One region of the Paenibacillus sp. FSL P2-0136 genome, then DNA from elsewhere that is predicted to be linked to it. Evidence: riboswitches for the same ligand, from Rfam matches in the RefSeq annotation. Region 1 holds a riboswitch; the other holds the start of a gene.
The links. Region 1 has a riboswitch for cyclic di-AMP ahead of NYE26_RS31420 (3D domain-containing protein). Riboswitches for the same ligand answer to the same signal wherever they lie in the genome.
Positions count from the first base shown of each region.

Region 2: another riboswitch for cyclic di-AMP. It lies ahead of NYE26_RS20870 (hypothetical protein); the one in region 1 lies ahead of NYE26_RS31420 (3D domain-containing protein).

Region 1 covers NZ_CP150244.1:7,319,751-7,328,353, forward strand. The annotation lists gene NYE26_RS31385 (stage 0 sporulation family protein) at 1-694, shown strand, start outside; gene yabA (DNA replication initiation control protein YabA) at 726-1,088, shown strand; gene NYE26_RS31395 (tRNA1(Val) (adenine(37)-N6)-methyltransferase) at 1,191-1,967, shown strand; gene rsmI (16S rRNA (cytidine(1402)-2'-O)-methyltransferase) at 1,964-2,869, shown strand; gene NYE26_RS31405 (AbrB/MazE/SpoVT family DNA-binding domain-containing protein) at 3,520-3,774, opposite strand; gene NYE26_RS31410 (HD domain-containing protein) at 4,050-5,333, shown strand; gene NYE26_RS31415 (TatD family hydrolase) at 5,388-6,158, shown strand; cyclic di-AMP (ydaO/yuaA leader) riboswitch at 6,358-6,586, shown strand; gene NYE26_RS31420 (3D domain-containing protein) at 6,873-8,033, shown strand; gene rnmV (ribonuclease M5) at 8,195-8,603, shown strand, end outside.
Region 2 covers NZ_CP150244.1:4,892,565-4,901,167, forward strand. The annotation lists gene NYE26_RS20860 (alpha-galactosidase) at 1-1,380, shown strand, start outside; gene NYE26_RS20865 (SPFH domain-containing protein) at 1,515-2,945, opposite strand; gene NYE26_RS20870 (hypothetical protein) at 2,964-3,461, opposite strand; cyclic di-AMP (ydaO/yuaA leader) riboswitch at 3,854-4,036, opposite strand; gene NYE26_RS20875 (TetR/AcrR family transcriptional regulator) at 4,606-5,226, shown strand; gene NYE26_RS20880 (MMPL family transporter) at 5,256-7,763, shown strand; gene NYE26_RS20885 (GNAT family N-acetyltransferase) at 7,964-8,386, shown strand; gene NYE26_RS20890 (DUF1877 family protein) at 8,464-8,603, opposite strand, start outside.

The DNA of each region.
Region 1 (8,603 bases):
AAGAGGGGTCGAATACGGTAAGGTTGTCGTTGGCAAAAAAGAGGTGCAGGAAGCTGACGTTGTACTGCCGCTCAAGAAAGTCATGCGCATTGCCGGTGAAACCGACGCGCGCGTGGTGGAAGAGAACAAGGGTGCAGCGAAGGATGCTTTTACCACCTGTTTAAATAAAATCCGCGATCATGGCCTCAAAATGAAGCTGGTGGATGTGGAGTTTACGTTTGACCGCAACAAGATTATTTTCTACTTTACGGCCGAGGGCCGTGTGGATTTCCGCGAGCTGGTGAAGGACCTGGCCAGTATTTTCCGTACCCGCATTGAGCTCCGGCAGATTGGTGTGCGGGATGAAGCCAAGATGCTGGGCGGATTAGGCCCATGCGGACGGGTGCTCTGCTGCTCCTCCTGGCTTGGTGATTTCGAGCCGGTGTCCATCAAGATGGCGAAGGATCAGAATCTGTCGCTTAACCCGACCAAGATCTCGGGATTATGCGGACGGCTGATGTGTTGTCTGAAGTTTGAGCATGATAATTATGAGAGCACGAAGGAAGAAATGCCGGCTGTAGGCAAAATGGTCGTTACTTCACTGGGTGACGGCAAGGTAGTCGGTATCAATGCCGGCAGCCGCACGGTTCATGTGCAGCTGTTTGAAGTGGGCAAAGTTAAAGAACTTCCAATGGATGATGTTGTCGTCAAGTAAACCATTATAAGGTTACTTTCGGGGTGGAAACTTGGAGAAGAAAAATATATTTGCACACATGCAGGAGATGGAAGCGCAGATGGATGAAATGCGCACCACTCTGGGCGATTGGAAGCAGACGGTCAAAGAGCTGATGGAAGCGAATCAGAAGCTGAGTCTGGAGAACGAGCAACTTCGTATCATATTGAAAAGGGAAGCGCCTGTAGATAAGGCCGCACTGTCTGCGGAGGCGGAGGCTATACTTGCTGCCGAAGGGAAAGAGGAGGTTGTCGGGGAAGGCTACGATAATCTGGCCCGGCTGTATCACGAAGGCTTCCACATCTGCAATGTCTACTTTGGGCATTTGCGGACGGAAGGGGATTGTCTGTTCTGCCTTTCTTTTCTTAATAAATGAGGATATCCAGCCGTAGGAGATTGTCGCCTACGGTTTTTTTGAATGTAAGGCTATGCTTCCGAAGCATACGCTCAACAAAAACTTTTAGGAGATTACATTACAATGACCCATTCAATGAACAATACACCTGTACCCTTACATGAAGCTGAACGGGTCGATGACCTGCTCACCCATGATCTGAGAATTATCCAGAGTGACGAAGTGTTCAGCTTCTCAATGGATGCTGTACTGCTGGCACGGTTCGCCAGTGTACCGCCGCGCGGACGGGTGCTTGACCTGTGTACGGGTAACGGAGTAATTCCTATGCTCCTGACTACACGGACGAAGGCTTCTATTGAAGGAATCGAGATTCAGCCCCGTCTGGCAGACATGGCCCGGCGCAGTGTATCGCTTAACGGCCTGGAGGAGCGGGTACAGATTCATGAGGGCGATTTGCGGGAGCTTCATCTTACAGCGGGCTATGGCGTATACGATGCGATCACGGTGAATCCCCCTTATATGCCGCTGAACGGGAGCGATCTGAAGCTGAATTCCCATCAGGCGATGGCCCGCCATGAAATCGGTTGTACCCTGGAGGAGGTCATTCAGGCCTGTGTCCGGCTGGTCCGTACCGGAGGCAAAGTCAGCATGGTGCATAAGCCGCAGCGCCTAGTGGATATTATCAGTCTGATGCGGAAGCACCGGCTGGAACCGAAGCTGATCCGCTTTGTACATCCCCGCGCCCATCTGGAAGCGAATATGGTTCTGATCGAGGCCGCGCGTGACGGGAAGCCGGAGGTGCGTTTACAACCGCCTTTAATCGTATATAATGAGGACAATCAATATTGCCCCGAGATTATGGATATTTATTACGGAAACAAAGAGGATACGAGCCAATGACCATACAATGCCAAAGCAGCTTTCAAAATAACCATGACGGAGCGAAGCCCGAAGGATGCGGATGCCTGTATCTGGTGGCTACGCCGATCGGCAATCTGGAGGATATGACTTACCGGGCAGTACGCACGCTGAAGGAATGCGATATTATCGCTGCTGAGGATACGAGACAGACGCGTAAGCTACTGAGCCATTTTGAAATTACACCGTCCATGCTGTTCAGTTACCATGAGCATAACAAGGCCGCCAGTGGGCCGGAGCTGATACGCTATATAATAGAAGGTAAAAATCTGGCACTCGTCAGTGATGCCGGTCTGCCGGCGATTTCCGACCCTGGTGCCGATCTGGTAGCTCTGGCTGTCAGCCATCAGATTCCGGTGATTCCGGTGCCTGGAGCAAATGCCGCCTTGTCGGCTTTGATTGCCTCAGGGCTGCCTACCGCCAGCTTCACGTTCGTCGGCTTCCTGCCTAGAGAGCGCAAGGATATAAGGGCCGTTCTTGCACCTCTGCGTTCTGCCCAGGGGACACTGCTCTTCTATGAATCGCCGCACCGAGTTGCCAAGACCCTTGTTCATTTGCAGGAGGCCTTCGGCAACCGCCGGATCACACTGGCCCGTGAGCTGACCAAGCGATATGAGGAGTTCCTGCGCGGAACGATTGAAGAATGCAGTAGATGGCTGGAGGAGCATCCTCCGCTTGGAGAGTACGTAATTGTCCTTGAGGGAGAGAGTAAAGAGGAGGCCGAGCTGGCCGAGTCTTCCTGGTGGCGTCAGCTTAGTACCGGGGAGCATGTAGCCCACTACGAGGCTTCAGGTTTAACGCGTAAGGATGCCATGAAAAAGGCAGCGTCTGACCGCGGCTTGTCCAAGCGCGATATTTATAATGAACTTCTGGAGCGGAGTTAGAACACCGCTGTGCTGAAGTTATTCGAATTCCAGTGAAAACCTAAAAATGGGTTTAATCATCTGAGCACCCAATGAAATAAATGTATTCTATACACTTATATGGATTGTAATATTCCTTTTATTGGTTATAGTTGTAGTTTATACATTTATATGTATAGGAAAAGCCAGTAACCATCCAGCACCCAAGTCGCTAGTCACTCTATGGTTAAGCGATTCTCGCAGAGAGAGCGGGTCTACGCAGATCAGTCGCACGAGAGCACCCGGCGCAGCCGCCATAGGCACCTGCCTATGGCGAAACCCTTCGACTGGCAAGGCCTGAGGGATCACCGCAGGGAGGCCGAGGAGGGCCGGTCCACCGCCAACCCCAGCTTCCTTCCGCGCCTGTTGCAGAGATCCGCCAAGCTTCCGGGTGTCCAGAGGGCCGGGGCCCTTGGGGCCCTCCCTGTTAGGGAGGGTTTGGGAGGGTAAGAATCAGAGGTTTAAGAATTAGATGTGAGGTTTAGGAAGCAGACAGGGTAGGAAAAAGGGGCATCCGGGGAAAGTCCCCGAAAATAGCGCAAAAAAATACCTCCCGCGCGAACGGGAGGCCAAGGAGATATAAAAAGGTTAGAATTAACAATTGGATTAGTTCCTATTATACCCTATTTATTTTAGTTTGTCACAGGGGTAGGGATAGCCGAAATGCATTCATGACAAACAATTTTACCTTTGAAGTAAGTTACATTCTCAGCATTGCCGCAGAAAATGCAAGCAGGCTCGTATTTCTTAAGCATGATCCGCTCACCGTCCACGTAAATTTCGAGCGCATCTTTTTCTCCAATGCCTAGGGTGCGACGCAATTCAATTGGAATAACGACCCGTCCAAGCTCATCTACCTTACGTACAATTCCTGTTGATTTCATCATTACAATCGTTGCTCCTCTCAATGTTCAAAAGCGTCATTATTCGACATTCTTCACTGTTTTATGATATTTATAATACCAACCATTCCCAAAACAGTCAACCTTTTTTCAGGCTAATTTTAAGAAATCTTTTGAGACCACATTTATTCCGCGTTTGATCGGGCAAATCACTCTTAAAAAGCTTATGAAGATGTTTGTCGATTTGGCAGTATATGAATCGCTAATATTCGACAAAGAGCGACAATATATTATATAAAACAAGAAAAGGAGATGATTTCATGAAGCAACCGCTGTCAGAAGAGAAGGTATTTAAGGACCCGGTTCACAACTACATCCACGTACAGGACACTATTATCTGGAGATTGATTAATACTATGGAATTCCAGCGTCTGCGGCGCATCCGGCAGCTGGGCACCTCCTATTTGACCTTTCACGGGGCGGAACACAGCCGGTTCTCCCATTCTCTGGGGGTATATGAGATTACGCGGAGGATTATTTCCCAGTTTGAACGGAGCGGCTATAAGGACTGGATGCCGGAGGAGAGACTGCTTACCCTGTGTGCGGCACTGCTGCATGATTTGGGGCATGGCCCATTCTCCCATTCTATAGAAGAAGCTTTCGAAATGGATCATGAAGACTGGACCTGCCGTATCATTCTGGAGGATACAGAGATTACGGCTATTCTGCGTGATGTGGCTGAAGATTTCCCCGGTAAAGTAGCCTCGGTCATCTCCAAAACCTATGAGCATGAAATTGTTGTCAATTTGGTGTCGGGACCGCTGGATGCTGACCGGATGGATTATCTGCTCCGGGATGCATATTATACAGGGGTGAATTATGGAACCATCGACATCGACCGGATTCTGCGGATGCTGCGCCCTTATGACGGCCGGGTGGTTGTGAAGGAATCGGGGATGCATGCGATTGAGGATTACCTGATGTCACGGTACCAGATGTACTGGCAGGTCTATTTCCACCCGGTAACCCGCAGCTCTGAGATTATTCTCAGGCAGATTCTCCGCCGGGCCAAGGAGCTGGTGCAGCAGCAGCATGCCTTCCGCTTCATGATCGAGCCCTTAAGTGATCTGTTCAGCGGAGAGGTAACGGTAGGGCAGTACCTGCTGCTGGATGAAGCCTTGATGCAGACTGCCTTCATGCAGTGGACGCTGGAGGAGGATGACATCCTGAGCGACTTGTGCAGCCGGTTTATCCATCGTAAACTGTATAAATATGTGGAGATGGAGCATTTGGATTCTGACACGATTGACGAAATTCGCCGCAGCTTCGCCGGTGCGGGACTCCGGCCCGATTATGATCTGGAAATTGATTATCCCACCGATCTTCCCTATGATGTATTCCGTCCGGGAGACGGCTTTGACAGCAAGCAGATCCTGCTTCTGGACAAGCATGACCGGCTGAGGGAAATCTCCGAGGTCTCGGATATTGTTCGCTCTATCAGTGGTATTCACCGCGGCAGATACCATCTGTATTTTCCGCAGGACAGACTGCAGAAAGCCCTTCCACAGCTGCCGCCGTCCATCGCAGAGATTTTTGCCAAATAATCAGATCAAGCTTGGAATTATAGATACAACAACAGGCCGAAAGGATGTAATGTAATGCAGTTATTCGACACCCATACCCATCTGGATGCTCCACAATTCGACGAAGACCGCGAAGAGGTCATTGCCAGGGCGCTGGAAGCCGGCGTCAGCAAGATGATCAACATTGGCTTTAATCGGGATACGATACCGACCACCATGCAGCTTGCCGAGAAATATGATTATATTTATGCAGCCGTTGGCTGGCATCCCCAGGATGCCATCACGATGAAGGACGGGGACCTCGAATGGATCGCCTCCTTATGCGCTCATCCCAAGGTGGTTGCCATCGGCGAGATTGGGCTGGATTACTACTGGGATACCTCTCCTAAGGATGTGCAGCATGAAGTATTCCGCAAGCAGATCGGGCTGGCCCGTGAGGTGAAGATGCCAATCTCTATTCATAACCGCGATGCTCATGAAGATGTAATCCGCATACTCCGTGAGGAGAAGGCGGGCGAGGTTGGCGGCGTAATGCACTCCTTCTCCGGGAGCTGGGAAAGTGCCAAGATGTGTCTTGATTTGGGCTTCCATCTTTCTTTTGGAGGACCGATTACGTTCAAGAATGCCCGGGTGCCCAAAGAGGTGCTTGCCCAGACTCCGCTGGACCGGCTGCTGATCGAAACCGACTCCCCATATCTGACTCCGCACCCCTTCCGGGGCAAGCGAAATGAGACCGCTCATGTGAGGCTGGTAGCGGAGGCGGCCGCGGCAATAAAAGGGATTGAATTACAGGAATTGGCGGAAATTACGTATGCGAACGCACTGGAACGATTTGGGATACTCTGAAAACAGGAGTAAAAGCGGTGAAAAATGAAGTATAGCGAATATATTAAACTTTTATGACGGAAAAACGGCCGATTATTACAATATTTTAATCATTTTTTTACGTAAACGTGGTTGAATCGTCCTTTACAACATGTATCAAAACAGGATATCATCTTTTCAGTGCAGTGAGCTGTTGTAACTGTGACAGTCACTAATTTCATGGATCGTCTCGCTGAGTCTCCGCAACGGAGAATGGGGGAACCAATAATGCGCTGCCGCATGAACGTACAAAAGTACTGGCACAGAATTGCCGCAGGCATTATTTGATTTCTTTACGTGGTCTTGGGGTGAATTTGAGGGCAACCGCCGTGAGCGGGTGACCTGAGATAGGGCGTCTCTCTTATGTCCGAACCCGACAGCTAACCCCGTAAGCGCAAGTAAGAGAGGAAACCTCGTGTATAAGCATTCCGACGTATTCGACACCGGGAAGCCACGAAAGAGTCCTCTATGAGCTCTTTTTAGGCTTCTTTTGTTTTGAATAATGAGAATGCTCCCGGCATACTGTTATATAACAGATCTCCGGAGTAACTATGCCGAGCAGGCGATCCATGAGCAGGAAACGCTGAAGCAAGTGCGGGCGTATCCTGTTGCAAACTCAAACCTAGTTTCGTCAGAAGTGATACAGTCACCTTGATATAACTTGGACGACGGGGCTATGTAAGGAGGATGGAAAGAGTGGGCGTATTCCAACCAGAAGTATCCCATGATTCGCAATCATCCAGCAGGTCTTTCGCATTACGGTTGAAGCAAGTGAATCCCCGCGTAGTTTTACTTGCCGGTGTGGCATCGATTGTTATCGCACTGTTAATACTGCTGTACGTACACGGTCAGAGCAAAAAAGAAATTACCCTAGTAATAGACGGACAGGTACAGACACTGGAGACGCGGGAAACGCTGTTCAGTGATGTGCTGGCTAAGGAACAGATTTCGCTGCAGGCGCATGATGAATTATCTATTGGCCTTAGTGATGAAATAAAAGACGGCGACCGTATCGTGATTAACACTGCGCAGAAGTTCGCTCTTACCGTTGACGGAAAGACCGAGACGTTATTTACGACCGAGGATACCATTGGTCAGGCCATCGACAAGCTGGGCTACAGCCTGGAAGGCTTAGACAAGATTTACCCTTCGCTAGAAACCGCAGTATCTGCAGACATGGAAATCAAAATTGTCCGGATTAACAAGCATGTGGTTCAACGGACAACTAATTTGCCTTTCCGGGTCATTAAGACAGCAGACCCCTCATTGACCAAGGGAACCGTAAGAGTGGCACAGGCAGGTAAGCCTGGCGTAATGATCCAGCACATCGAGAAGATCTATCAAGATGGCGAGCTGGCATCCATGCGCATGATCGGCAAGGAAGTACAGACGGTTACCAAGGACAAAGTCATTGCCATTGGAACCAAGCCGCTTCCTAAGCCCGTCGTAGTTACTGCCAAGGTCTCCAAACCTGTAACAACCTCCAAGTCATCTAAAGCCAGCGCAAAGGCCAGCAATGTTACCAGTAAGGCTGGTGTGGATTTCGAGTACAAAAGAATGATCAAAAACGTATCCATGACTGCGTATTCGTCGCAGGAACCGGGTATTGGAACACGTACTGCCTCCGGCACACGCGTAACGGAAGGCCGCACTATAGCTGTTGATCCTAGTGTTATACCAATTGGCTGGTGGGTGTACATTGAAGGATTAGGGTTTCGCCGAGCAGAGGATACCGGCGGTGCCATCAAAGGCAACAAGGTGGATGTCTATTACGATTCACTGAGCCATGCCCGTAATTTCGGCCGCAAGTCGCGCACACTCTATGTGATCGGACCTGTGAAGCCGGAGCTGAACTAAACGTAAAGTCTTTTGCAAATTAGCGGTTAATACGATATAGTGAGGGAAGCACTTACGAAATTTTAGAGAGCTGCCGCTCATCACTTATACATTCTTTAGCCAAAAAGAAGGGGAGCGAATCCTCTTCTTTTTGCGTTCTGGAGTAAGGAGTTAAAATATTTATGATTAAAGAGCTAATTGTAGTTGAAGGGAAAAGTGATACCGTTGCCGTTAAGCGGGCGGTTGAGGCCGATACGATTGAAACCGGGGGTTCGGCAGTGGATAACAGGGTCATTGCCAAGATCAAGCTGGCCATGGAGCGCCGGGGTGTAATCATTCTTACCGACCCGGATCATGCCGGAGAGCGAATCCGCAAAATCGTCGCGGCCAAGGTGCCGGGCTGCAAGCATGCCTTCATCCCGGAGAAGGATGCAACCCGCAAAGGAGATATCGGAATAGAGAATGCTTCGCCTGAGGCTATCCGCCATGCGCTGGAGCATGTACATACCTCTTTCGAGGGGGCGCCGCCCATCATTGGGCTGGATGAGCTTATGGCCGCAGGGCTGATGGTACATCCCCGGGCGGCTGAGC
Region 2 (8,603 bases), 2.4 Mb from region 1:
CTCGGCGGAATGTCGCGTACCTATCACCGGCTGTACCGGACCCGGCTCTGCCGCGGTGTTCACCGTGATCAGGCCCGGCCGATTCTGGTCAACAACTGGGAGGCGACTTACTTCGACTTCGATGCGGACAAAATCGCAACCATCGCCAAAGCAGCAGGCCCGCTCGGCATTGAGCTATTCGTCCTTGACGACGGCTGGTTCGGCAGACGCGACAAGGATAACAGCTCACTCGGCGACTGGTTCGAGGACCGCCGCAAGCTGCCTGAAGGTCTGGCGGATCTGGCCGGCCGGGTCAACAAGGAAGGCGTACAGTTCGGTCTATGGGTGGAGCCGGAGATGGTCTCGCCGGACAGTGAGCTGTACCGCAAGCACCCGGACTGGTGCCTGCATGCCGCAGGACGCCGCCGCACAGAAGGCCGCAACCAGCTAATCCTGGACCTCTCCCGTCCGGAAGTCTGCGACTATCTGTATGAGACCTTAAGCGCGGTCTTTTCCAGTGCCCCGATCCGCTATATCAAGTGGGACATGAACCGTAACATGACCGAGATAGCTTCTGCCAAAGCCAGCCCTGAGCGGCAAAAAGAAACCGCCCACCGCTATATGCTGGGGCTGTACAATTTGCTGGAGCGCCTGACCTCGCGCTTCCCGGACATTCTGTTCGAGAGCTGCTCCGGCGGCGGCGGCCGGTTCGATCCGGGAATCCTGTTCTATATGCCGCAGACCTGGACCAGTGACAACACCGATGCGGTAGAACGCCTGGCGATTCAGTACGGCACCAGTATTGTCTATCCGGCCAGCAGCATGGGCGCACATGTGTCTGATGTTCCGAACCATCAGGTAGACCGCATCACCACCCTAGCTACACGCGGGGATGTGGCGATGAGCGGCAACTTCGGTTATGAGCTGGACCTCACAAATTTCACCGAAGCGGAGAAGGACCTGGCTACCCGGCAGATAGCCCAGTACAAGGAGATCCGTACGCTGGTGCAGCAGGGTGATATGTACCGCCTGCTGAGTCCGTTCGAGGGTAGTGGCGACACCGCCTGGATGTTCGTCAGCGAGGACAAGACCGAAGCCTTCGTCGCTTATTTCCGCGTGCTGGCCATACCGAATCCTCCGATCTCGCGCCTTACGCTCAAAGGACTCAATCCCGAGCTGGATTATGTCATTGAGACGGGGGCAAAAGGCAGCAACGGTCATGTCCACGGCGGCGCAGAAGCCTCTGCACCTGCAGATGGCGTCAGCTCCGCTCCGTTCCAGACGGCCTTCGGCGGCACACCGCTCGGCGGCGACCGCCTGATGCGTATGGGCCTGGTAGTCTCCGACCTGCGCGGAGATTATGCAAGCTGCACTTACCGCCTGAGAGCGGTGCAGCGCTGATCTACAGCTTCAGACATACCACAGGCGTCAGCCTCCTTTTGGAGATTGACGCCTGTTTTTTGTGGAGAGATGCAGTCAGGAAGGCGGCTTGCTGCCGGTTCATTAACTACTTACTACCTGCCTCTACTCCTCTTCTACTCCTGTCCATGTTCAGGCTCCCGACCAAGTAACCCGCTAAGCGCCTCTGTGACATTCATGCCGGTCAGCGTCTTGGTCAGTTCAGGCACCTGCGCCATGATTTTGGCGATATCGCCGGTAATTTTGTTCACGCCTGCGGACGCCCCATCCTGGGAGATGACGGTGATCTTATCTACCTTGGCCAGCGGGGAGGCGATTTTCTCAGCCAGCTCGGGCAGGATTTTCAGGAATTCCACGGTCAGGGCGGCTTGAGTGAACTGTTTGTACGCCTCAGCCTTCTTCTGCAGCGCTCCCGCTTCCGCCGCTCCGGCGAGCTGGACGATCTCCGCATTCGCCTTCCCTTTTGCCAATTCCGCCTCCGCTGTTGCCAGTCCGCGCTTGGTCGTCGTAGCGGCTTCGGCTTCCGCCTCCAGAATCTGCCGCTGCTTGGCGGCTTCCGCTCTCATGATCGTTGCTTGATTCTCTGCCTGGGCCGGCTTGATTACCGTCGCTTCCAGCTCCCGCTGTCTCAGCTCGACCTCGATCTCCCGGACTGTGCGGTTGGCTTCGGCCTCCATTTGAGTGATTTTCACCTGTTCGGTAACCAGCGACTGCTTGATCTTATTCTGCTGCAATTCGTACGCCAGATCCGCCTGTGCCTTCTTCACCTCGGTCTCCAGCTTGAAGTCCGCCTGCTTAATGTTCAGCTCCTTCTCGAACAGCGATTCCTTCGCACGGGCAGCGGTTCCTGCTTCAATCGTCGCCTGATGCGCATTGGCTTTGGCAATGGAGGATTCCTTCTCCGCCTCGGCCTGCTTGATCTGAATATCGCGTTCGGCTTCAGCCTTGGCGATGCTGGCATCACGGCGAATCCGCTCAATCTCAGGCACCCCCATATTGTCGATGTACCCTTTGTCGTCGGTAATTTTCTTGATGGTGAAGCTGACCACCTCCAGCCCCATCTTGTCTAGGTCCTCCGAGCAGGTCTCCCGCATCTTGCTGTTGATTTCGTCTGGGGTCTTGAGTATAGATTCTACACTGAGCTGCCCGATCAGGCCGCGCAGATGACCCTCCACCGAATGCAGAATAATCGTCTCACGGTCCTCTTCCGGCCGGTCAATGAACTGCTCGCTGGCTGTGAGAATAGCGGTTGGATCGCTTTTGATCTTAATCTGGGCGACCGCCTCCAGGTTCAGCTTGATGCCCTGGCGGGAAAACATGGCCTGCGCCGGGATCACATCGAAGCTCATCAGCATCATGGAGATGGTTTTATTGTTCTGGAAGCCGGGGATGACGAATGTCCCGCCGCCCTGAACCACTCTTTTGCCGCCGAGACCGTATACGATCATGGCCTGATTAGGCGGAACCTTTTTATACGCGGTCACAATACTGGTTAACGCCAGCAGAATCACAACAACAATAGCTCCGGTTACATATAAAATTAACATTTGCTCCGACACTCCCCGTTAGTTTTGTTCCATTTCCCTCTCGAACAAAGTGACCGTTGCGATCCCCTTATCCGTCTTCACAATAATCACCCGATCGCCCCGCAATAGCGACTGACCGGATTCGGCACGCACGCCGATGGAACGCATGGTCCCGTGCAGCACATACTTCATCTCTCCTACGGCCCCATCCGCTGCGGCGATGCTGATATAGCCGAGCTGGCCTGCCGGATCATAATCGAGTTCACTCATACTGCTGTCATAACGGGTCATCACCCGGGCCAGTACCGTGTAGAGCAGGATGCCCGGCAGCAGGGCGATCAAGGTACAGACCAGTACCACGGCGAGCAGCTGCATCCCGCTGTACTTGACAAGCATATACCCCGTGCCGCCCCAGACGGTGACAAACACCATCAGCGGAAGAATCGGGAGAAAGCCTGGCCCCCCGCCATCTCCTCCCCCTACATGCAGGTGGCCTACCAGACCGTGCCCATGAATGCTGCCGCTTAGGATAAGCACGAGGCCAACCCAGAAGCAGACGATAAATACAGTAGCGATGGGAACCCCCTCCTTTCAATGTAATATGGCTATAAGAAAACTGACTGTAGTGGAGATGCGGAAACTGACTATTGTGGTACATAAAAAGACTATTGCGGCATATAAATGACTAATCAGTGTTGTTATAAGATTAAATTGTGCTTCCACCTGTCACTATTGCCCCTAATTTCCACTTTAGGCTGCTTGGTTGTGTATGGCAGAGGCGCAATTGGATTCAAGGGCACTTGTGCTCTTCATTTCTGCATCCAGCCCATTTTCAGGGCATTCAGTGGGATTAATCCCCTTCCCTACACAGCAAAAAGACCACAGCAGCAGCAGGGCTCTCCGTGGTCGGTTACTCGATCATGGCGCTCATCCTCTCTCTTCGAGGCTTACGGGGTTAGCTGACGGATTCGGGCAGCGAGATTGCCCTACCTCACCAGAGCCATAGTAGCACACTGGCAAGGATTCACCCCGGGTACTCAGCAGCCTATCCTTAAGCCACCTGCACCAGTTGGTTCCCCCGTTCCCGTTACGGAATTCAGCCATTTCAAGAACAGTGTCATTTCATTCGGTTGTTGATTGAATCTTACGCCTGCAGCCATTTAATGTAAAACCTCACGGATGACAAAAGAAGTCAATAATGCTGTACCTTCTGGAATGAAGGCGCATTCTTCAGCTCTGCTCTTATCCGCCCGGGGATTTGCTCGCGCTATCGTCTGTTTACACCCATGTTACTCTTCCTCCCACGCGCTGCTCCTTTGCTCACCTAATCTCCTCCCACTCTCATACTCACTTATTCCCCTACTCTCCTTACCTACTCACTTACTCTCCTTCACTTACTCCCACACTAACTCTCACTTACCTACTCACTTACTCTCCTTCACTTACTCCCACTCCAGCTCTCGCTCCTCATCTACTCACTTACTTCCCACTCCCTTCCCCACGCCCTCCTAACTTAATCTCCTAACCCCGCACCTTTTTTTCTCAGCCCATTACTCCAAATTTAAAATATTCACATTTTCGTCACTCGATGCTCATTGTGCAATCTTTCCCTTTGAGCAATAATAGAACCTATAGATTCTCTAGAACTTATAGATATCAGGGAAAGGAGGAACATTTACTTTTGAATTCCAAACTGAATCTGCGGGACAAAAAAAAAGAAGCCACCGCCTATGCCTTAGCCGTAGCGGCCTTCGAGCTTGCGCTTGAGCATGGGATGGATGGCTTCATTGTGGATGATGTTGTTCAGAAGGCTGGATATTCCCGGCGGACTTTTGCGAATTACTTCTCCTGTAAGGAGGAGGCAGTCGCCGCCTATTTCATTGGCATTATTGCTGTCCAAGAGAAAGAGAATAACCCGCTGGCTGCTCTGCCGTCGGATGCTACACCGCTCGATGCCCTGTACAATCTGCTGAAGCTGCAATTCACCTCGGAGTTCCTGCATAAGCTGCGGCAGTTCGTCTCCCTGGCGAATCAATATCCGTCCCTGGAGCCTTACATTCTCAATGTCTTCCGGCATTTGCAGATCACCGCCCAGGAGACACTGGAGCAGTTCACCCGTGGACGGTATGCCGATGGATATACCCACCTGCTGGTAGGTGCCGTCTATGGGGCTTTCGTGCCTATCCTGGACGGACGGCTGAACGTCATGCTGCCGGGTGAGCAGCAGAGCGGGGACTCCGGGGCTATGCCGTTTCAACAATACCTGAATTCCATGTTTGCTTACTTACGTAACGGCTTCTAAATTCACAGATAAAGAGGAGAAACCACTACATGTCTACCTTTCTATACCGCTTAGGTAAATCGGCTTATGCCAAGCCCTGGGCCTTCATTGCAGTCTGGATCATTGTACTCGGAGTTGTAGGCACCCTGATTGGAGTCAATGGCATTCAATCCAGCTCCGAGATGAAAATTGAAGGCACAGAGTCGCAAAAGGTGCTGGATAAGCTGACAAAAGAGCTGCCCGCTGCGGCCGGAGGCCAGGCTAGTATCGCCTTCACTGTACCGGACGGGGAGCGTCTTGATACGCCTGAGCGTACAGCGCTGCTTCTAAAAGCTATTAATGATGTATACAACATGGAATATGTCATCAACCCTGCCGAACTGGCAGCACAAGCAGCGGCCGCCGCTGCCGGTCAAGCCGCTACTGATCCTTCCGCTGCGGCCGGTCAAGCCGCTACTGATCCTTCCGCTGCCACTGGTCAAGCCGCTGCCGATCCTTCCACCGCTGCTGGCCAAGCCGCTGCTGATCCTTCCGCTGCCGCTGGTCAAGCCGCTGCTGATCCTTCCGCTGCCGCGGGTCAAGCTGCTGCCGATCCTTCCGCCGCTGCTGGTCAAGCCGCTACCGATCCTTCCGCTGCCGCTGGTCAAGCCGCTGCTGCTCAGGCAGCACCGTTCGGTCCGCTGATTGCCCAAGGCGCTCCGGTTCCCGGCGTGATGCTGTCGGCTAACGGCAGCATTGCCCTGTTCCAGTTCCAGTTCACGGTTCAGCAGACATCTCTGCCATCGGAGGTGCCGGACAACATCATCGATGCCGTGACCAAAGTTGAACAGTCCGGTTCAGGCATAACCGCGATTCCAAGCGACTCGCTCAAAAGCATGCCGGCCATCGGCTCCACGGAAGCGATCGGCGTAGCCGTTGCGGCCATCGTATTGTTCATGACGCTGGGCTCAGTCGTTGCCGCCGGGCTGCCGCTGCTGACCGCACTTCTCGGAGTAGGCATTAGCGTCGGAGGTGCGTTTGCCCTCGGCAGCCTGATCCAGATGAACGATATTACACCGGTTCTTGCCGTGATGATTGGTCTCGCCGTGGGGATCGACTACTCGCTGTTCATTGTGAACCGCCAGCGCCGTCTGATCCTGGATGAGAAATTAAGCGCAGCCGAAGCAGCCAGCCGGGCACTGGGCACCGCAGGCAGCGCGGTATTCTTCGCCGGTCTGACCGTTATTATCGCCTTATGCGGTATGCTCGTTATCGGCATCGGCTTCTTGTCTACTATGGCCCTAGTTGCTGCGGCCAGCGTGCTGATCAATGTCCTGCTGGCCTTGTCCCTGCTGCCTGCGCTGCTCGGCCTGGTCGGTGAACGGATTGTAACCGCCAAAGCCCGGACCAAGCACAGCACCGCCGCCCAAAAATCACAGCACAGCTTCTCCCGCCGTTGGGCGAATGCCACAGTGAAATACCGCTGGGCCATCATTGTGCTGGTGGTGCTGGTGCTGGGCACAGCCGCCATTCCAGTTACCAAGATGGAGCTGGGTATTCCATCCGGCGCCTCGGCGAACCTGGATACTCCGGCCCGCCAGAGCTATGATGTCATCTCCAAAGGGTTCGGCGAAGGCTTCAACGGCCCGCTGCTGCTGGTTGCTGAGACAAAGAATCCGTCTGAGAAAATCTCCATGCCGATCCTGGGCAAGCTGGTTCAGGAGCTGCAAATGCACGATAATGTGACCCTGGTCTCTCCGCTCGGTGTCAGTCCCACCGGCGATATCGCCATTATCAGCCTAATTCCGAAGACAGGGCCCACAGATACCGCAACCAGAGACCTGGTACAGGAGCTGCGTGATCCAGCGTCCAGCCTGAGCACCGGCAACAATATTAATCTTGGCGTGACCGGCTTCACCGCCATCAATATTGATATGTCCTCGAAGCTGTCCGATGCCTTCCCTGTATACATCGGGATCATCGTTATCCTGTCGCTGATCATTCTGCTGCTGGTATTCCGGTCCATTATCGTACCTATCAAAGCAACCGTCGGCTTCGTGTTAAGTATTATTGCCACCTTCGGCGTAACCACCGCCGTCTATCAATGGGGCTGGCTGCATTCGCTGTTCGGCTTCGATACCGGCGGACCGCTGCTAAGCTTCATGCCGATCCTGGTCACCGGTATTCTGTACGGACTCGCCATGGATTATCAGGTCTTCCTGGTCAGCTCCATGCGTGAAGCTTATGTCCACGGCCGCCATGGCAAGGACAGTGTTATTCACGGCTATGATTTGGCCAGCCGGGTTGTACTGGCCGCAGGTGTGATCATGGTGTCCGTCTTCGCAGGCTTCATCTTCGCCCCTGATGCGATGATTAAGCAGATCGGCTTCGCCCTGGCCTTCGGCATCCTGATCGATGCCTTCATCATCCGGATGACGCTTGTTCCGGCCGTCATGGCCGTCTTCGGCGACAAAGCCTGGTGGCTGCCGAAATGGCTGGACCGCCTGCTGCCGAATCTCGATGTCGAAGGCGATAAGCTGATCGCCAAGCTGAATGCCGAGAACGGACACAAGCACTAAACTCGCCACACACAAAGCGGAGACCTGGCTTCGATGAATAGTCAGGTACTTTGCGGGACTCCAGGACATGTACATCTCCCCGGAATAACGGACGGCACTCCCGCCGTTCTCCATGTACAAATAGAGCCTGCGGCATCGTCCGCAGGCTCTATTTTGATATAATGGCTATAATTGAATTCAAATACTAAGGAGGAGTACCCATGAACATTATAGAACTGGATCTTGCTCAGAACCAGCAGGAAATCTCCCGCTTACTGGAGGAACACAGCCGCCGCATGGACAGCAACATTCCGCCCTATAAGCGCGAGGTGATCTCCCTGGCGGCCTATGAGAACGGCGTCTTCATCGGCGGCGTTACCGGGGATATGGTCTGGAATATTCTGAATGTGCACTTACTGGCCGTTGACCCCACCTACAGAGGCCATGGACTCGGCAAGGCCCTGCTGGAAGAGCTGGAGCACAGAGCCAGGCAACGCGGCTGTAAGGTAAGCGAGTTGACCACGATGAGCTGGCAGGCGCCGTTTTTTTATCAGAAGCAGGGGTATGAGATCTTCGGCGAGATCAAAGATTGTCCCCGCGAAGGCCAGACGAAATATTATCTTCAAAAAAAATTGCAGCCGTAATTCTCACTCTAAGCAAAAACGGTACCTCCTTTTGACAAGGACAGTACCGTTTCTGTAAGCAAAGCAAGGAGGATTGTTCAAGCCACACTGAAAATCACGTGCTTCCCGCCCGCCAGCGCCTTCCCGTAGAAGTCCAGCAGGCCTGCAAATTCACCCTTCAAAGCTGCCCTCAGCTCCTCCGCTACACCATCCGTCTTCAATTGATCGAAGTCCACCT